Linked DNA regions of Shimia isoporae. The protein of the gene in region 1 interacts with the protein of each later gene in a pairwise test. Links are inferred from orthologs where the notes say so. Each region holds a gene or a part of one and is shown on either strand. Other genes may lie near its edges. The genes, in order: pepT and tpiA.

Region 1 (10,264 bases):
TCCGAATTTCTTAAGGGAGGGTCTGAAATATGGAACCATTAACCTGGACAGGCTCTTTCGGTGGCATCATCGACCCGGTTTTCCAACTGGTCGCGCTGCTGTTCCTCATCGCTGTCGCAGCCCAGTTTGTCGGTGCCTACGTGTTTGCGCCAGTTAGCAACCAATACAACGCAGACGGCACCATCACCCGCGACCGAGGCGCCAACGCCAAGATTGCGACGGCAGTGCGCACGCTCCTGTTGGCGCTCTGTGCGCTGGTTGTCGTGTACATCGTCGTTGGCGTCTTCTCGCCGGTCGGCACCGTTGGCATTGTCGGCGCTGTCGCAAAGCAATTCTCGCCCGTTTGGATTGCGCTGCTTGCGACATTCCTGCTGTCGATCAGCTACAAGCGCCGCTTGGGCCTCTACGGCAAATTGTTTGACAGCACGGTCGGCATGATTGGCTTCGCGTTCGTCATGTTCTGGACCTACACAGCATTCTTTGTCGGGGTGTTCGACATGATCGCTGTACACGATCCGCTTTCGCAGTTGTCGGGCATGAAAAACAAGGTGCCTGGAACGCCTCTGCGCTCCCCTGAAGAAGGCCAATATGCCTATTACCTGCTTGGCGGCGACAACCTCGCGCGAGACGTCTTCTCGCGCATGGTCCATGGCTCGGTGATTGTGATTATCATTGCGCCTTTCGCGACATTGTTCGCCTTTATGGTCGGCATCACACTGGGCCTTCCGGCCGGATACTTCGGTGGAAAGCTGGATACGTTCCTGTCGTTCCTCGCAAACCTCGTTCTGGCCTTTCCCGTAATCTTGTTGTTCTATCTTTTGGTCACGCCGGAGATCGTTGCGACGGGTATTCCGAACTACATGGCAGCTGTCCTGTTTGTCTTCCCGATCATATTTGTGACAGTGCTTCTGAACTCGCGTTTCTACACCCGGCCTCACCTGCGCACACCGCTTCTGGCAGGTGTGCTCCTGGTCATGGTCTGGATCTATCTGTCTGCCATCTCGGCACCGGGGACCAAAATCAACATTCTCCCGGGCGCGATTGATCTCTTCAACATCAACTCGGGCATCCTCGTGGTGTTTGTCTCGGTGGTCTTTGTGAACGCGCCAACCGTGTTCAGGATCGTTCGTGGCCTCGTGCTGGACATCCAGACGCGCGACTACGTTGCGGCCGCCCAAACCCGCGGCGAGGGTCCGTGGTACATCATGCTTTGGGAAATCCTGCCCAATGCACGCGGTCCGCTGATCGTCGATTTCTGCCTGCGCATTGGCTACACCACGATCCTCTTGGGGACCTTGGGCTTCTTCGGCCTCGGCCTGCCACCCGAGAGTCCGGATTGGGGCACTACGATCAACGACGGGCGCAAGCTTCTCGCGATCTACCCGCATCCGGCAATCGTACCCGCTGTCTCGCTCCTGAGCCTCGTTCTGGGCCTCAACCTTCTGGCGGACGGCCTACGCGAAGAAAGCCTGCGTGACTGATGACACACGGGGCGGCCTCTGTCGCCCCGCTCAACCCATTCAAAGGAGGGCAACCGGTTAACGACGCAAGCGCCAAAACGAACCGATGTTTTGCAGACGTTTTGCCGACGCAATACCGACACTGCCTTCCGCCCCAAAAGGGAGAGAGTTAATGAGCAAAATGGCAGACTACGACGGGCCAATCCTGGAGATCGACCGACTGTCGATTTCTTTTTTCACCCGCCTGCGCGAAATCCCTGCAGTGATGGATTTCTCCGTCCGCGTGATGCCCGGCGAGGCCGTCGGCCTTGTGGGTGAATCCGGCTGCGGCAAATCCACTGTGGCGCTGGGCGTCATGCAGGACCTTGGCAAAAACGGCAAAATCGTCGGTGGCTCGATCAAGTTCAAGGGACGCGACCTCTCGGAAATGTCCGACGAGGAACTGCGGGACGTACGTGGCAACGAAATTGCTATGATTTATCAAGAGCCTATGGCGTCTCTCAATCCGGCAATGAAGATCGGCAAACAGCTGATGGAAGTGCCGATGATCCACGAAGGCGTCAGCGCTGAAGAGGCCTACAAACGCGCCCTTGAGGTGGTCACCGACGTGCGCCTGCCTGACCCGGAACGCATGCTCAACAGCTTCCCGCACCAGCTTTCGGGGGGGCAGCAACAACGCATCGTGATCGCCATGGCCCTGATGTCCAAACCCGCGCTCCTGATCTTGGACGAACCCACCACTGCCCTTGACGTAACAGTCGAGGCCGCGGTTGTGGAACTCGTCAAAGATCTTGGGAAAAAGTATGGAACATCAATGCTTTTCATCTCCCACAACCTCGGTCTGGTTCTCGAAACCTGCGACCGCCTGTGCGTGATGTATTCCGGCGAAGCGGTCGAACGTGGCTCCATCGAGGACGTTTTCGACAACATGCAGCACCCCTACACACAGGCTCTCTTCCGCTCCATCCCCCTGCCCGGGGCCGACAAGAACGCGCGCCCGCTGGTGGCAATCCCCGGCAACTTCCCCCTGCCCCACGAACGCCCGCCCGGCTGTAACTTCGGCCCGCGGTGCGACTACTTCGAGGAAGGCCGTTGCGATGCTGCCGCGATTGAAATGGTGCCGGTCAAAGGATTCGAGCGGCACACCACGCGCTGCCTGAAATCGGAAGAGATCGACTGGAACGCGCCAATAACTGTCGGAGAGCAAAAGGAAAAAGCCGAAGTCGGCGAAGTTGTCCTGAAGATGGATAACCTCAAGAAATACTACGAGGTCGCCGCAAATGCGCTCTTCGGCGGCGGTGAAAAGAAAGTGGTCAAAGCCAATGAAACCCTGAGTTTCGAGGCCCACGAATCCGAAACGCTGGCGATCGTCGGTGAATCCGGATGCGGAAAATCCACATTCGCGAAAGTTCTTATGGGGCTTGAAACCGCAACCGAAGGCAAAGTCCTTCTGGACGGCGGGGAAATCCAGGATACCCCTATTCAGGCCCGCAACACCAAGACCGTCGCGGACGTGCAGATGGTTTTCCAAAATCCCTTCGACACGCTCAATCCGTCCATGACCGTTGGTCGCCAGATTATGCGCGCTCTGGAAATTTTCGGGGTCGGTGACAACGAAGCCGGACGCCGCCAACGCATGCTCGAATTGCTCGATCTGGTAAAACTGCCTCGAGCCTTTGCTGATCGCATGCCCCGACAGCTGTCCGGCGGTCAAAAACAGCGGGTTGGTATCGCCCGTGCCTTTGCAGGCGGTGCACGCATTGTGGTTGCGGACGAACCCGTCTCTGCGCTTGACGTGTCCGTTCAAGCTGCGGTTACGGACCTCCTTATGGAAATCCAACGCGAAGAAAAGACCACTCTGCTGTTCATCTCTCACGACCTCAGCATCGTGCGCTATCTGTCTGATCGCGTTATGGTTATGTACTTGGGCCACGTTGTGGAAATGGGCACGACCGATCAGGTATTCTCGCCGCCTTATCACCCCTATACGGAGGCATTGCTCTCTGCTGTCCCAATCGCCGACACATCTGTTGAGAAGGAGCATATTGTCCTAGAAGGCGATATTCCGTCAGCGATGAATCCCCCACCCGGTTGCCCGTTCCAAACGCGTTGCCGCTGGAAATCGGAAGTGCCAGGTGGACTATGTGAACAGGAGGTTCCGCCTGTGCGGCACCTCGAAGACGGCCATCAGGTCAAATGCCATCTGGCCGACGACATACTTGCCCGCATGACACCTGTGATCAAAATCGCGGCCGAATAACAGACGGGATAACAGACAGGGACCCGAAAAAAGGGCGGCGCTTTTCAGCGTCGCCCTTTCTGCGTTTCGGTGCGTTTAGGATTTCTTTACCCGTCGAGCCCCATCATGATCTGCGCATAAAACTGAACCGCGCGTTCCAGATCCGCGATCGACACCCGTTCGTTGATCCCGTGGATGCGCGATAGGTCATCCGGACCGAATGTCATTGGGTTGAAACGGTAACTGTCGTCGGAAATCTTGGAAAAGTGCTTGGTGTCGGTACCGGCCACAGTCAGTCCAGGCACAAGGATCACATCCCCAAAAGCACCCAAGGTAGCCTGTGCAAGCAATTGAAACCCTTCGCTTTCCGAGCTGGAAACGGGACTAGGCAGGGTTGGCTCTCCCCGCACGGTTACCTCGACTTCGGGATTGTTAATCACGGCTTCAACATGGGCGACGACGCTTTCCACCGTATCTCGCGGGTGAATGCGGAAATTCACAACAGCAACCGCCTCTGTTGGCAGAACATTCTCCGTCAACGAGGCTTGCAACATAGTCGGCGCGGTGGTTGTGCGCAGCATGGCATTGGTCGGCCCGGATCCCGAAAGAATGCCTTCAAGTACAGGCCGGAACAGCCACTGGTTGGCAAACAACACGCGCTCCACCAAACCGAACTCCGGCGCTACGGAATCAAAGAAATCCGCGGTCGCATCTGTCAGGCCACCGGGCACCGGATTGGCCATCAACCTTTCCACGGCCACCGCCAGCGCGCCGACAGCTGTATCCGCGGGCGGCAACGATGAGTGTCCGCCCGTAGACTTGGCGGTAATGTTCAGGGTCACATAGCCCTTTTCAGCCACGTTGATGGACGCAACCGGCGCAGGCAACCCAGGGAGAACGTCGTCGAGCACCATCGAGCCTTCATCCAGCGACCATTCCATCTGAACACCCCGCGCGCGCAGCAATTCAACAGCGGCCCCGGCGCCGTTCTGGCCTCCGATTTCTTCATCGTGCCCAAAGATGAAATAAATTGTCCGTTCTGGCTGAAACCCCTTAGAAATCAAGGTTTCGGCGGCTTCCAAAAGGCCGATAACGCCGATTTTGTCATCTATCGTACCGCGCCCCCAAACGAAGTCGGCGTCCGCAATCCCCGCAAACGGTGGATGTTGCCAACGATCACGCTCTGCATCTGGTGCGGGAACAACGTCGTAGTGCCCAGTCATCAGAACCGGTTGGGCCTCGGGGTTCTTGCCGGTCCATTTGTAGATCGGGGTCAGGTTCGCCATCTCCCGATCCATAGAGGCGTGCACACCGGGATAGGTCTGCTCAATCCACTCCAGAAATCCGGTAAACTGCCCTTTGACCAAAGGGTCTACCAAATGCTGAGCGACCGTTTCGTAGGTGACTGCCTCTGCCATGTTCGCGACAATGCGTTCCACATCCACCGTGACATCCGGCAGTGCCGCCGCATCGGCAGGTGCGTAATCCGGCGCCTTATAAAGCGCTGTTTTCACAGCAAGAATGACGACCAGCACCAAAAGCGCCAATCCAATGTATTTTAGAACTCGCAAAATCATCCGTCCCTCCCCAGGCGATTTTGCTCACCCTAGAAGGACAAGACGCCCATTTGCAAAGGCGTCCCTACGTCAATCGTCTATTCAAGCAAGTGTTCATACCTTGCATCGGTGAGAGTCTTCATAAAGGCCACAAGCGCATCAATTCTTTGGTCATCCAGTGCAGGCCCCTCCGTCAGTTCTTCAACGGACAGAGAATGCGCAACCTCGGGCGCCTTCCAAACCTCGCCAGTCTCCGGATTGATCTGCCTCTTTGGGTCCTTGGAATTGTACTTGTTATAGAACAAGACGACAGTGCGAAGGTCTTCGAACGCGCCATTGTGCATGTAGGGGCCGGTTACCGCGACATTTCGCAGAGTCGGCGTTCGAAATTTTCCCATGTGCTTAGTCTTTTTTACATCAGGATTATCCAGCAAACCTTTGTCGACAAATCCCTTTTCACCAAGCACTTCCTGCAAAACGCTGTTCACGGGAACGCCGATGTTGTGATACTCGTAGTTGCTGAATGTTTCTTGCGGGTGCGTCTGACTGCGTCTCAGCTGATGGCATTCGGCACAGTTGGTGAACTGCTCGGAAAAGAACAATACGCGACCAAGCTCTTCCTCTTTCGATAGTGTCACCTCGCCGCGCAGATAGCGGTCGTACTTACTATCAAAGGGCGCAAACACGTCCGTTCGCTCAAAGGCTGCGATCGCTTGCGTCATGGCCGCATAACCCGCCTCTGCATCCTCAAGCACTCCCGGCGAAAACAGCGCCTCCATAGACACGACATAGTCCGGATTGGCCTTTAGCCGTGAAACCACCGACGCTTTGTCAGGCATCCCCATTTCCACGGGATTGAGCGGTGGCCCACCCGCCTGTTCCTCCAGCGTGTCGGCCCGACCGTCCCAAAACAATCCGCCTTCGGCATCCCCGTCCCACTCGCGATCAAACTCGGGGACAAAGGCTGCATAGCTGGCCGTTGGTGAGTTACGACCGCCAAGCGAGACGCCATCATCGCCAAGCGATACTGCCCGCCCTGCATCCGTCGTGCGCGGGTCAACAAAAGCAACGTCAGGATCATGGCACGTCGCACAGGATTGCGTGCGATTCAGAGACAGGTTTTCATCATGAAACAAGGCTTCGCCCAATGCCTCGACGCTCTCAAAAGGGGCAGCCACGCCGCCGGATGCCGAAAAACACAAACACAACGCGATTGCCGAGCGGGTCAGATGCATAGATTGGAACCTTCAGATAATTCGTACATGACATTCGACCATGCACCTGTGGTCGGGTTTGATAGAAATCAATAGCTGATAAAATTTGTCTGGAAAGAGTTGCGCTGAGAAGACTTAGCCTCCCAGAATAACCCGCACGTAGTTCTGCGTTTCCTTATATGGAGGAATACCCCCATATTTCTGTACCGCTTCCGGTCCCGCGTTGTAGGCCGCCAAAGCCAACCGCCATGAGCCGAAACGCAGATACTGAGCCTTGAGATACCGAGCACCGCCTTCCAAATTTTGCTGCGGATCAAGCGGGTCTACCCGCAAGGCTCGCGCGGTCGCGGGCATCAATTGCGCGAGGCCAAGTGCCCCTTTGTGGGATTTCGCAGCTGCATTCCAATTGCTCTCTTGCTTTACCAGTTTGAGAAAGAGGTCAACCGGGATGCCGTGCAACAAAGCCGCCTCGCGCGCCATGGCAAGATAAGGTCCGGAATACGTTCCGCGATAGCTGCCATCCCCCCATTTGGACGGAGTGTAAATCGGTTGCGGCTTCAAACGCACAGATCCGCGATACTGTTCGGAGGCCCGCCCATCCAGAACCTTGGTCTGATTCTTGAAAACACGGGCTTTGGACTTGGACGACACAGTCTGCGCCATCACGGGGGCACTTGCCAAAACCGCGATCATTGTCGCACCGATAACCTTGCGCAATACCATGCCCACACTGCCCTGACTTAGGTTGCAAAATTTGTAGCGTAGTCCAAACCCAAGATCAATTCCGACGCCCCGCGTGCTGATAGGGTGAATTTTAATCAACCTTTCGGTAACCATCTGGGTGCAAGAATCGGCTTTCCATCCCCCTGCACCAATGGTGTAAGGTGGCCCGAACCAAACAACAGATTCCACGGGAGACAAGGCGCATGGCCGGATCGGTGAACAAGGTTATTCTCATTGGCAACCTGGGGCGCGACCCCGAGGTGCGCACCTTCCAGAACGGCGGCAAGGTCTGCAACCTGCGTATCGCGACTTCCGAACAGTGGAAAGACCGCAACACCGGTGAACGCCGCGAGCGCACTGAATGGCACTCTGTCGCAATTTTTCAGGAAGGCCTCGTACGCATTGCCGAGCAATACCTGCGCAAAGGCTCAAAAGTTTATGTGGAAGGCAAATTGCAAACGCGTAAATGGCAGGACCAATCCGGTCAGGACCGTTACTCCACAGAAGTTGTCTTGCAGGGATTTGATGGTGTTCTGACCATGCTCGACGGGCGCTCCGGTGGCGATGGCGGCGGTTATGGCGGCGGCCAAGGCGGTGGCTTTGGCGGCGGATACGATCAGGGTGGCGGATACGATCAGGGCGGCAGCTTCGGCGGCGGTGGCGGCCAGCAAGGCGGCGGCGGTGCCCCATCCCGAGATCTGGACGACGAAATTCCGTTCTGATCCCGATTGGATCAAAACTGCAAAGGCTGCGCTTTGGCGTGGCCTTTTTCTTTGCCCTTTCGCCCGCTCATGCGAGCCGCTAAGACTGTGGTGAACGATCATTCACCGAGGAAGCAGCGTGACCGACACATCTTCTTTTGACAAAGCCCTCGAGCAACGTCTCGTGGCGTACTGCGAAATAGACAGCCAGAGCGACGAACACTCGCCCTCCAAACCGTCAACCGCCATTCAGTTGGATGTGCAGCGCCACTTGCAAGCCGAACTGGAAAAGATCGGCGCCTCGGATATCGAGTTGACCAGCTATGGCGCGTTGCTCGCCACAGTGCCGGCCACCGATCCCAATGCCCCGACCATCGGGTTTTGCGCCCACGTGGACACTGCACCACAGTTCAACGCCGCAAATGTGAAGCCCCGGGTCCACCGGGCCTGGAGCGGCACCGACATCACCTTCCCCGACAATGCGGATCTCGTTCTGAACGCAGAAACATCCGACTATCTTGGGGACCGTGTAGGAGATGACATCATCACCGCAAGTGGCCTTACCCTGTTGGGCGCTGACGACAAAGCCGGCGTTGCGATCATCATGACGATGGCCGAACACTTGCTTAGCACGCCGGGGCTCAAACACGGCAAAGTGCGTCTGGCTTTTACACCGGACGAGGAAATCGGGCGGGGTGTGGACGACGCTTTGCCGGAAGACTTCGGCGTTGACTTCGCTTATACACTTGATGGCGCCAAGCGTGGCACCATGGAGTATGAGACCTTCTCAGCCGACGGTGCAGTTGTCACGATTTCAGGCGTTTCGGCCCATCCGGGTTACGCCAAAGACAAGATGGTCAACGCGCTGCATGTGGCCGCGGCGATCACATCTGCACTCGACGAGGATGGCACGACGCCTGAAACAACGGATGGCACACAGGGGTTCACCCACATCTACGCACAGGATGGCGGAAGCTCTGAAACCACGCTGCGCTTCATTATCCGTGATTTCGAGCTGGAAGGACTCGCAGAAAGAGGCGCGCGCCTGCAGGCTGTCTGTGCCAAGGCAGAAGCCGACTTTCCCGGCGCCAAGGTGTCTTGCGAGATTACCAAGCAGTACCGGAATATGCGCTACTGGCTCGAAGATGACATGACACCCGTAGATCTCGCTCGAGACGCAATGCGAGAACTCGGCATGGATCCGAAATCTGTCCCGATCCGCGGCGGTACTGACGGATCGCGTCTCACCGAGCTCGGCGTACCCTGCCCCAACCTGTTCACCGGCATGATGGAAATTCACGGTCCGCTCGAATGGATTTCCGTACAGGACATGGCGCTTGCGACGAAAACAATCCTGACCATCATTGATCGCGCTGCGCGCTGAACCTCTTTGTGAGGACGGTCAAGCCGTCCTCACGACCTACCCACGCGTTTGTTACCTAACGTCAATAAACCGCATCACAGACCTCCCCGTAACCGCTTCATTGCAAATTCAGGGAGAACATTATGTCCACGCAATCTATCGCGACCATCGCCGCGACCAACGGTAACTTCGACATTCTTGTCGCAGCGCTCGGCGCCGCCGGTCTTGTCGATACATTCGCCAACCCAGGCGACTTCACCGTCTTCGCACCCACCGATGAAGCGTTCACACGCCTCGCGGAAGACACCTTCGGCATCGACACCACTGGTATGACGGAGACCGATATTGCCGTGGCACTGGTCAACACGCTTGGCGTGCCCACCTTGACAAATGTTCTCTTCTATCACGTTCAGGCAGGAAGCAGTTCACTGGCGGACATTCAAGCTGCCGGTTCAGTAGACACATTGCTGACCGACGCTAGCTTCGGAGTGGACGGCGACACTCTGAACGACGCGGACCCCGAAGTCGAAGATCCGGAGTTCGTTGAGGGCCTGACTGACATCGCGGCCTCAAACGGGGTAATCCACGTGATCGACCGCGTTCTGCTTCCTATCGACGTCGCAGAGGTAACCCCGCAACCCACAATCGCAGACGTCGCGACATCCAACCCGGCATTTGAAGCTCTCACTGGCGCACTGGTCGCAACCGGTCTGGTCGGCTTGTTCACAGACCGGAGCAACGATTTCACCGTGTTTGCTCCGACAGACGATGCATTCCGCTCGCTCGCCGAAGAACTCGGCATTGATACAACCGGTGTTGCCGATGCAGACCTACCGGGCGCACTTGTGGGCGCTCTGGGCATCGATCTTGTTCGTGATGTGCTGCTCTACCACGTACAGGCCGGCGGAAAATCCCTTGAGGACATCCAAGCAGACCGCTTGGTCGAAACCGCGCTTGATGGCGGCCGCTTCGCAGTAGAGGGCAACGCTCTTCGTGACGGCGATCCTT
Region 2 (10,176 bases), 530 kb from region 1 along the record:
TTCCGTTTCCCAAACGTCAAAACTCCCCGCAGCGATTGCATCACGCATCCCCTGCATAATCTCCTGAAAGTAGTGGAGATTGTGCCAAGTGAGCAGCATCCCTGAAATCATCTCGTTTGATCGGAACACATGATGCAAATAGGCGCGGGAATAGTTCTGACATGCCGGGCAGCTACATTGTTCATCCAAAGGCCGAGGGTCATCCTGATGGCGGGCATTCTTGATGTTTACGACCCCATGGCGTGTGAACACCTGCCCGGTTCGTCCACTGCGAGACGGCAAAACGCAGTCCATCATGTCAATGCCGCGCTTAACTGCGCCAACGATGTCGTCAGGTTTACCCACGCCCATCAAATAACGCGGCCTGTCGACGGGAAGCATGTCCGGCGCAAAGTCGAGACACCCGAACATCGCTTCCTGCCCCTCGCCTACGGCAAGTCCGCCAACGGCGTATCCGTCAAACCCGATCTCTCTCAACGCTTCCGCCGACTCTTCGCGAAAATCCTGTTCAAGGCCACCTTGTTGAATCCCAAACAAAGCATGCCCAGGACGATCCCCGAATGCTTGCTTGGACCGGTCCGCCCAACGCATCGACAAGCGCATGCTTTCTGCAATTCGATCACGATCTGCCGGCAAGGCGGGGCATTCGTCAAAACACATGACAATGTCGCTGCCCAAAAGTTTCTGGATTTCCATCGATCGCTCAGGCGTCAACTCGTGCTTGGATCCATCGATGTGGCTTTTGAATGTCACGCCCCGCTCGGTAAGTTTGCGCAACCCCGCCAAGCTCATCACCTGAAAACCACCCGAGTCGGTGAGGATCGGACGTTCCCAGTTCATGAATTTGTGCAATCCGCCCAACCGGTCAATGCGTTCAGCGGTCGGACGCAACATCAGGTGATATGTGTTTCCCAAAAGAATGTCGGCGCCTGTTTGGCGCACACTTTCTGGCATCATTGCCTTTACCGTAGCGGCCGTTCCAACAGGCATGAATGCCGGCGTGCGAATTTCGCCCCGCGGCGTGGAAATCACGCCCGTGCGGGCCTTTCCGTCGGTGGCGTTCAGGGCAAAGGAAAATCTCTCGGTCATCGGCGTTAACTGCAACTCTTCAGGGCGGAAAAACGAAAAAACCCAGCATTCAAGGGGATTTCCGGTCAGGTTTCCCCCTCCTTACGCCACCCATGCGATCTTGTAAAACGCTGGCCATTGACCACATTCTAAGCCATGAAAACACAAGAAGATTTTAAAGGGAGCAGAGAAAGCACATGGAAGATCTCGTGATCGGACTCCTTTCGGAAAACATCGTCCTCATTCTGGCGGCCGTCTTTCTGGTCGTCGTCATTCTCAAGGGCGTGCGCATTGTGCCACAATCAGAAAAGCACGTCGTTGAACGCTTTGGGCGGCTGCACTCGGTGCTCGGGCCGGGCATCAACTTTGTCGTGCCGTTTCTGGACGTTGTACGCCACCAGATTTCCATTCTGGAACGCCAACTGCCCAATGCGACTCAGGATGCAATCACCAAGGACAACGTGCTGGTACAGATCGACACCTCGGTGTTTTACCGCATTCTGGAGCCGGAAAAGACTGTGTATCGAATCCGTGACGTCGACGGCGCAATTGCGACGACCGTGGCAGGGATTGTGCGCGCCGAAATCGGCAAGATGGACCTCGACGAGGTTCAATCCAATCGCGCAAACCTGATCGCCTCCATTCAGGCTTCGGTGGAAACCGCGGTTGATGATTGGGGCATCGAAGTCACCCGCGCCGAAATTCTCGATGTGAATCTCGATCAGGCGACCCGCGATGCGATGCTGCAACAGCTGAACGCCGAACGCGCCCGCCGCGCGCAAGTGACCGAGGCCGAAGGCCAACGCCGTGCCGTGGAACTCGCAGCCGACGCAGAGCTTTATGCGGCAGAACAAACCGCCAAGGCGCGCCGGATCGGAGCCGAAGCCGAAGCTTATGCAACCGAAGTCGTCGCAAAGGCGATCCGTGAAAACGGCATTCAGGCAGCCCAGTACCAAGTCGCGCTCAAGCAGGTCGAAGCCCTCAATGCTTTGGGCAACGGCGACGGCAAGCAAACAATTGTTGTACCGGCTGCCGCGCTGGAAGCTTTCGGTGATGCCTTTAAAATGCTCAAGGGAGGATCGTGATGGCCGACTTTGCAACAACTTGGTGGGTCTGGATGGCCAGTGCGCTCGTACTTGCCATCCTCGAAGTTCTGGCCCCCGGCTTTGTGTTTCTCGGCTTTGCCATAGGCGCGGCGGTGGTAGGGGTTGCGCTTCTGGGCCCGATGCAGCTGCTTTCGGTTCCGATGATCCTTCTGGTCTTCGCCGCCTTGTCCTTGGTTGCATGGCTAATATTGCGCCGCGTATTTGCTCTGCCCACGGGCCAAGTCAAAACCTTCGAACACGACATCAACGACTGATATCCGCGCTTTCATCGCATACCTGCAAAGCAGGCCGTCCAGACCCAAGCTTGTCACAGGTTTGGGTCTTTTCTTTTCTACGGCCGATTCTGGCAAGAAATGCCAACTCTGTGGGATTGCTCATGTTTTTGTCATATCGCCCCCACTGGACCTCGCCTTCCAATTTTCCTATATGAAAAACTCAGGAAATTTGATGGACAGAGCATGACACAGGCCCCCGATCCCTCCGTTGCCCCCGTTGAAGGCACCCCCTTGATCGCGCCCTCCAGCGTCGATCACCCGCTGCACGAGCAGATCGTGGAAGCCTGCCGCAGCGTTTATGACCCGGAAATCCCGGTGAATATCTACGACCTCGGATTGATCTATACCATCGAGATAAACGCTGAGAACGACGTGAATGTGATCATGACTCTGACTGCTCCGGGTTGTCCGGTTGCAGGCGAAATGCCAGGCTGGGTTCATGAAGCCGTTGCCGGGGTCGGTGGTGTGAGAAACATCGACGTAGCTCTGGTCTGGGAACCCCCTTGGGGCATGGAAATGATGAGTGATGAGGCCCGTCTAGAGCTGGGCTTTATGTGATTTCACAATGGGTTGGGAAGGAAAGCTGATGTTTGGCATTCCCGGAAAGCAAGCTGTCTCCATGACACCGGCTGCGGCCGCTCAAATCTCGAAGCTGATGCAGCGCGAGGGCCATACCGGACTTCGAATTGGCGTCAAAAAAGGCGGCTGCGCAGGCATGGAATACACCATGGATTACGTGGACGAGACAAACGAACACGACGAAGTGGTGGAACAGGACGGGGCCGTTGTAATGATTGCCCCGATGGCGCAGATGTTCCTGTTCGGCACAGAGATCGACTACGAGGTGTCGCTCCTCGAGAGCGGCTTCAAGTTCAACAACCCCAATGTGGCCGACGCTTGTGGCTGCGGTGAGTCGATCAAATTCAAGGATGTGGAAGAACTCGCCGCTGAACATCCCAACGGCGCGCCCAAGCTGGTCTAACCGTTCTGCAGGTGCAGATAGGTTTCATCAAACCGCTTCTTAAGATGGTCCCCGGCCAAGATCACCTGCCCCGAACCAATCGGAGCAACATTTGTGTCGTGGTTCGGATTAAAGAACATCGGCACCGAAATCCGCTCTTTGCTTGATCCGACCACGCGGTGCGGCGTCGCTCTTACGGCCCCACCGGTCCACATCTCCAGCATTTCGCCAAAGTTGATAATGAACGCACCAGGGGCGGCCTGCACCGGTATCCAGTCCCCGCTCCGCGTCTGAGCCTCAAGTCCCGGCACACCATCCGTCGCCAAAAGTGTCAGACAGCCGTAGTCTGTGTGCGCGGCGATGCCAAAATCCTTTTCGGTCGCCCAGTCCGGTCGCTCGGGATAATAGTTTCCACGCAACAGAGCCATTGGCCGCGAAAATGCAGCTTCAAAATAGTCTTCCGGCTGTCCAATCGCCGCAGCGATTCCTTGCAAAAGCGCCAGGCAAACACCCAACGTATCCGCATAATAGGCCTGAACCGTTTCGCGAAAATCAGCCACATCCGGCCAAAGATTGTCAGCATATACGGATAGCCCACTGGATCGCAGCGGATCCTCCGCAGCCAGTTCAAAGCCACAGTCAAACACCTGTTTGTAATCCGGATTCGCACTGGGATCGACCTGCTCCGACCCGCCAGCGCCCCAACCGCGGTTGCTGCCGGTTGTGGCCATATCCACGGCAGCCTTGGCGCTCTCTGGCAACTGGAAGAAAGCGCGATAGGCCGCGATAACTTCCAGTACCCGCGCGGGTGTTATTGCCGTGTTCTGCACCACCAGAAACCCGTCGTCCTCAACGGCCTTTCTAAGCGCCGCCAAGGCGTCTACGTCCCGCCGCGCAATTGCCGCCGCATCCAACACTGGCACCATGAATCGTGTCTCCAATACCTGCTTCCCTCCATGCGCATCCAAGACAGCAATGGCAAGCAGGACTTGACGTTACGGGGCTGAGTGTCGACAACAGGCCCAACGATTTACACTGAGGTATGAGATGCGTCGCAAACTGGCTGCCGGAAACTGGAAAATGAACGGAACTTCGGCAGCGCTGGCCGAGTTGGAAACGCTGGCAAAAGCCGCTCCCCCTGCTGAAACAGACGTGCTCATTTGTCCGCCCGCGACGTTGATCTCCCGCGCATCACATGTTGCCGAAAACAGTCACATCCAGATCGGAGGCCAGGACTGTCACGCCGCAAACTCTGGCGCGCATACAGGTGATGTTGCAGCGGACATGCTGCACGATGCCGGCGCATCACATGTCATTCTCGGCCATTCTGAACGTCGCGAAGACCACGGTGAAACCAACGAGGTTGTGCGCACCAAGGCCGCCACAGCGTGGGAAGCCGGCCTCATTACCGTCATCTGCGTGGGCGAAACTCTCTCCGAACGCGAAGCCGAAAACACGCTCGACATAATTGGCGGCCAACTGGCCGGTTCAATTCCGGACGCTGCGACCGGCGAAAACCTTGTTGTTGCCTATGAACCGGTTTGGGCGATCGGCACCGGAAAAGTGCCCACACTCAGCCAGATCGGAGATGTCCACGACTTTGTCCGGATGCGCCTTGAGCGCCGGTTTGGTGAAGGCATCGGTCGCACTGTTCCAATCCTCTATGGCGGCTCCGTTAAACCATCCAACGCCGTAGAAATCTTTTCTGTGTCAAACGTCGACGGAGCGCTTGTCGGCGGCGCCAGCCTGAAGGCGGCAGATTTTCAGGGCATCATCGATGCCCTCGCTGCGTCCTGATCGATGAGCGAGAGCGCGCTGGACAATCTGTACGCGCGCTTCGCCAATCGTTGGCACGGGGACATCTCGCGGCTTGGCTATCCCGACGCCTACGACCGCCTGTGCGCAGCCTTGCCAAAGACTCCGGCACAAACAGTCTTGGATGCGGGAACCGGCTCTGGCGCTCTGGCACAGGCCTGGGCATCACGAGATGTGTCCTATGAGCGCCTGATTTTACTCGATAAATCCCCTGAGATGCTGGATCAGGCGCGCGTCACGCTCGGCCACCTTCCAAATACCGAATTCAAATGCGGGCCTCTCGGAAACGCAGGGCTGTCCTCTGCATCTGTCGATCTGTTGCTGTCGGCACATGTGATTGAACATCTCGAGGAGCCGCAAGCTGGGTTGAAATGGTTCGCACAGCTTCTCCGTCCAGGCGGATTGATCGCGTTGTCAGTCAGCAAACCCCATTGGTGCACTGCGTTGGTGAGATGGCGGTGGGGCCACAAATCCTTTTCGCCGGACACCATGCGATCCATGCTTGAAGATCACGGATTCACAGACATAAAAACCGTGAAGTTTGAAAAGGGACCGCCTAGCCGGACAAGCTGCGGCTATATAGCCCGCCGCGCCTAATCGTTGCGGGTTCCGACCAACGTCACCCCCCAAGTCACTCGTCCGTTGTCATCCGAAAACTGCATGCCCTGAAGCCCGGTTCCGCCCCCCTCAAAGACGCGCTGCACGGCTGGCCCTGTCAGATGTTCCGTCAAAACCCAATGCCAACTCCGCGCATCAATTCCCGTCATCTGTTCAAGGCGCGGCGACAAGATATTTGCCATGAACTGCCCGGCCTGCACCGGCCCCATCTTCACAAGCGCTTTGCCGTGCTCGCTATCGATAACAATGGGCTCCAGCCCGTCGACCGCTGGCTCGGCGCTGACCGTAATTTTAATGTCCTTCAAAGGCCCCTCACGCGCCTCGGAGCCGGAAAAAGCCCAACCCTGTTTCGCGGCCAAAACCGCAGCACCCCCCCCCAGAAATAACCGTCGCGTCCACATGACCGGACCTCCCGCAAACTGCTTTTCTAAAAATCTAGGCTCAAAACTCGCCCATTGCTTTGATATATGGCAACTCCATCGGCTGAACCGCGGACTGTCAAGCGAGCTGCGGGTCCCAGCAGACGGACAAAAATTTGGCGACGCCCCTTCTGGAGCGTCGCCACTTTTTGCTGATAGGTCTGCACCTCAATCGGCGCGTCATGCACCTACTATTTCGTTATGATTTCCGGTCCCATTACTGCGTTCGGCAGCACTGTTGAAATCCACGGAATGTAGGTCACCATGATCAGGAAGACGAAAAGTACCGCAAGGAACGGCAGCGCCGCCCGCACAACACCCATCATCGGCATGCCTGCCACCCCGGAGGTTACAAAGAGGTTCAACCCAACCGGCGGCGTGATCATCCCGATCTCCATATTCACCACCATGATGATGCCCAGATGGATTGGATCAATGCCCAGTTCGATGGCAATCGGGAACACCAGTGGCGCCACAATCACCAGCAAGCCCGAGGGTTCCATGAACTGACCGCCAATCAACAGGATCACATTCACCACGATCAGGAACATAACCGGCCCGAAGCCCGCATTCAGCATCGCGCCCGCAATATGCTGCGGCACCTGCTGTTCGGTCAGAACATGCTTAAGGATCAAGGCATTAGCGATCACGAACAGCAGCGTTACGGTCAGCTTGCCAGCCTCAAAAAGCGTGTGTTTTGTGTCGCCATGAAAGAAAGACGTCAACAAAGCCTGTGGCTTCTTGAATAGCGAGATTTTTTCGCCGCCGTTGTTGTCCGCTGACAGAGGCCCCATGTCCTTGTAGACAAAGCAGGCGATGAAGAACGCATAAACCGCTGCAACCGCCGCCGCCTCTGTCGGGGTGAACACCCCGCCATAGATGCCACCCAGAATAATCACGATCAGGAACAGACCCCAGCCTGCTTCCATTCCGCTTTCCACGATCTCGCCAAAGCCTTTCCACTCGCCTTTCGGCAGGTTCTTGACCTTCGCCATCACATAGATGGTGACCATCAGCATCAGCCCGGCCATCAGGCCCGGAATAACCCCGGCAAGGAACATCCGACCTACGGACACTTCCACAGCCGCCGCATAGACCACCATCACGATAGACGGCGGGATCAGGATGCCCAACGTGCCAGCGTTACAGATCACACCGGCAGCGAACTCCTTGGAGTAGCCCACCTGACGCATGCCTGCGATCACGATGGAGCCAATGGCCACAACCGTCGCCGGAGACGACCCGGACAGCGCCGCAAACATCATACAGGCAAACACGCCCGCAATCGCCAGACCGCCGGGCAAATGCCCCACGCAGGCAATCGAGAACCGAATGATCCGCCGCGCCACGCCGCCCGTTGTCATAAACGACGATGCGAGAATGAAGAACGGGATCGCCAGCAGGGTAAAGTGCCCTTCAAAGGCTTCAAAAAGCGTTCCCGCCACCGACGCCAACGTGGCGTCCGAGAAAAACAGGAGGAACAAGATCGAACTGAGACCAAGCGATACCGCAATCGGCACCCCGATCAGCAACAGGCCAATCACCATCGCAAAGAGAAGTACCACTTCCATCAGTCATGCTCCCCCTGCAATGCCCGAACTTCTTCTATTTCGTCCTCAACCTCGTGGCTTGCCACAAGTCGATCCGCGTCACCTTTCCAGATCGCCAACGATGCTTGCGCAAAGCGGTACACCAGCAACAACATGGAAATCGGCAACACGATGTAAGGCACCACCTTAGGCAGCTTTTCGTACTCGTCGCCGTAGTTGATCAGGTCTTCAAGGAAAGCGAAGATACCCAGCATCGGGATATCCTGCACTTCGTAGAAAGACTGGCTGCGGAACTTCTCTGCAAAGCCTGTCGGGAACCAACGGCCCGATGTGGGCGGCAGATCGGCAAACACGGCCCAATAGTCATAAGCGCCCTTCAACATCAGAAGTGAAAACAGCAAACAGCAGCCCGCTGCGAACAACCCCACAAGACGCGTTACTGGCGCTGGAAGGATGTTGATAATCGCGTCCACCCCGAGGTGACTATGTTTCTTGACCGCATACGAGGCGCCCAGAAGCACCAGCCAGGCAAAAAGGAATACGGTCGCTTCCAGAGCCCAGAGAATATTTGAGTTAAAGCCGAACCGGGCAATGACGTTGGCAAATGTGATTGCCGTCATCAGCCCAAGAAGAAGCGCAATCAGCGTTTCCTCGATCCGGTCCACAAAACTGTGTTTGTGTTGCATGTCCCGCATCCCACCGGTTTTGAGTGATTTTCTTGCAAAACGGGCGCGCCTTCACGACGCGCCCGTCCTGAATAGGTATTTCAGATCAGGCAGTTGGCCTTACATCTTCGCGTTGATCGCTTGCGCTGCGTCGATGTTTTCCTGCCCCACGTCATCCGAGAACTTGTCCCAGACAGGCTTCATGGTTTCGACCCATTCCTGACGCTGCTCCGCGCTCAACGAACGGATGGTACCGCCAGCTTCGATGATCGACGCTTTGGCCGCTTCGTTCACCGCAGTGGACTCTTTGTTCCGCATCTCGGTCACTTCGGACAGAATGGTCAGGAACTGGTCGCGGACAGCCGGATCAAGGCTGTCGAGCCAGTCAACCGAAGTCACCACCAGATAGTCGATGATGCCGTGGTTGGTTTCGGTCACACCGTCCTGCACTTCGAAGAATTTCTTGCCATAGATGTTGGACCAGGTGTTCTCCTGTCCGTCCACAACGCCCTGCTGAAGCGCGCCATACACTTCGGAGAAGGCCATCTTCTGCGGAGAGCCACCGATGGCTTCCATTTGGGCAACCAGAACATCAGAGGACTGAACCCGGAATTTCAGGCCGTTTGCATCGGTCGGCGATACCAGCGGCACGTTGGCAGACATCTGCTTCATGCCGTTGTGCCAGTAAGCCAGCCCCTGCAAACCGCGGCGCTGCATGCTGTCCAGCAAATCCTGACCGGTCTCGGATGCTTGGAAAGCATCAACCGCGTCGACGTCCTTGAACATGAACGGCAGGTCGAAGATCCGGAACTGCTTGGTAAACTTTTCAAATTTTGACAGAGACGGCGCTGCCAGCTGCACGTCGCCCTGCAGCATCGCTTCCAGCACTTTGTTGTCGTTATAGAGCGTGGAGTTCGGGAAGACCTCCATGCACATCGTGCCGTTCATCTCGTCGTTTACGCGCTGCTCAAGCAATGTGGCCGCGATGCCCTTGGGGTGCTTGTCAGTGTTTGTAACGTGGCTGAATTTGACGACGATCTCGCCATCGTCACATGCGGCCGATGCCAGAGATGCACCTGTGACGGTCAGCGCCAGCGCGGTTGCGGCGGTGGTCAGGAATTTCATGAATGTCTCCTCCCAGAGTGTTGGTAGTCATAGTCAGTCAGACGCCTCCCAGCGCCTTATGTGCAGAATTGTGACTTTCCAGACCGCGCCGCTCAACTTTTTGTTAACAGCAATGGATGAAATGGTTTTTTATCAAATTAATCAGCGGGATACCCATCAAGCCTAATTTTCTCGAAATGATACCTTCCTCAACTCGTGCGATTTCCCGCACAGCTTCATGACATGCTTGTGCGAAATCTCGCACAACTGGTTCCGTTACATGTTTCTGATCCACGCAAGAATCACACGACGCCTCATTGACCCGCTTCCACACGGCGCTACTCTTACTCCGACACGTTCAAACCTACCGAATTTCATGACCGACACCGAAATCCCTTCGCGCCCCAAAGGCATCTCACCGCAATCGCGGCGGCACAACGAGATGCGCAAGGAAGCGTTGGCAACCCACCCGGAACTCGCGTCCTTGTCCGGTCCTCAGCCATTTACCGCCTTGGCGCTTCCTTTGCTTCTTGCCGTTCACTGGAGCTTCGCGTGGCTTGTTTCGGATCAACCCGTTTGGGTCATCGGCATAGCC

What was found.
Region 2: the proteins of pepT (region 1) and tpiA interact in binary tests that used the Escherichia coli proteins (3 or more experiments, as listed by UniProt). The link is inferred for Shimia isoporae from one-to-one orthologs.

What each region holds. Positions count from the first base shown.
Region 1 is NZ_SMGR01000001.1:1,286,922-1,297,185, reverse strand. Bases 7,228-10,154 are described here. They hold pepT (peptidase T), read left to right. Parts: upstream 7,228-8,032; coding sequence 8,033-9,277; downstream 9,278-10,154. Other genes in these bases: BXY66_RS06315 (fasciclin domain-containing protein), read left to right, coding at 9,400-10,154; ssb (single-stranded DNA-binding protein), read left to right, coding at 7,396-7,914. In the rest of the region: BXY66_RS06355 (ABC transporter permease), read left to right, coding at 1-14; BXY66_RS06350 (ABC transporter permease), read left to right, coding at 30-1,481; BXY66_RS06345 (dipeptide ABC transporter ATP-binding protein), read left to right, coding at 1,633-3,720; BXY66_RS06340 (M20/M25/M40 family metallo-hydrolase), read right to left, coding at 3,807-5,276; BXY66_RS06335 (cytochrome-c peroxidase), read right to left, coding at 5,354-6,490; BXY66_RS06330 (lytic transglycosylase domain-containing protein), read right to left, coding at 6,605-7,192; more of BXY66_RS06315, read left to right, coding at 10,155-10,264. UniProt on the Escherichia coli protein: Cleaves the N-terminal amino acid of tripeptides.
Region 2 is NZ_SMGR01000001.1:1,818,527-1,828,702, forward strand. What follows is about bases 3,494-6,332. They hold tpiA (triose-phosphate isomerase), read left to right. Parts: upstream 3,494-4,457; coding sequence 4,458-5,207; downstream 5,208-6,332. Other genes in these bases: BXY66_RS08945 (isopenicillin N synthase family dioxygenase), read right to left, coding at 3,494-4,336; BXY66_RS08955 (class I SAM-dependent methyltransferase), read left to right, coding at 5,211-5,822; BXY66_RS08960 (hypothetical protein), read right to left, coding at 5,819-6,244. Also shown: tRNA guanosine(34) transglycosylase Tgt, read right to left, coding at 1-1,089; BXY66_RS08925 (SPFH domain-containing protein), read left to right, coding at 1,266-2,153; BXY66_RS08930 (NfeD family protein), read left to right, coding at 2,153-2,428; BXY66_RS08935 (SUF system Fe-S cluster assembly protein), read left to right, coding at 2,633-3,007; BXY66_RS08940 (HesB/IscA family protein), read left to right, coding at 3,036-3,431; more of BXY66_RS08945, read right to left, coding at 3,428-3,493; BXY66_RS08965 (TRAP transporter large permease), read right to left, coding at 6,454-7,833; BXY66_RS08970 (TRAP transporter small permease), read right to left, coding at 7,833-8,498; BXY66_RS08975 (DctP family TRAP transporter solute-binding subunit), read right to left, coding at 8,598-9,602; BXY66_RS08980 (fatty acid desaturase), read left to right, coding at 9,958-10,176. UniProt on the Escherichia coli protein: Involved in the gluconeogenesis. Catalyzes stereospecifically the conversion of dihydroxyacetone phosphate (DHAP) to D-glyceraldehyde-3-phosphate (G3P).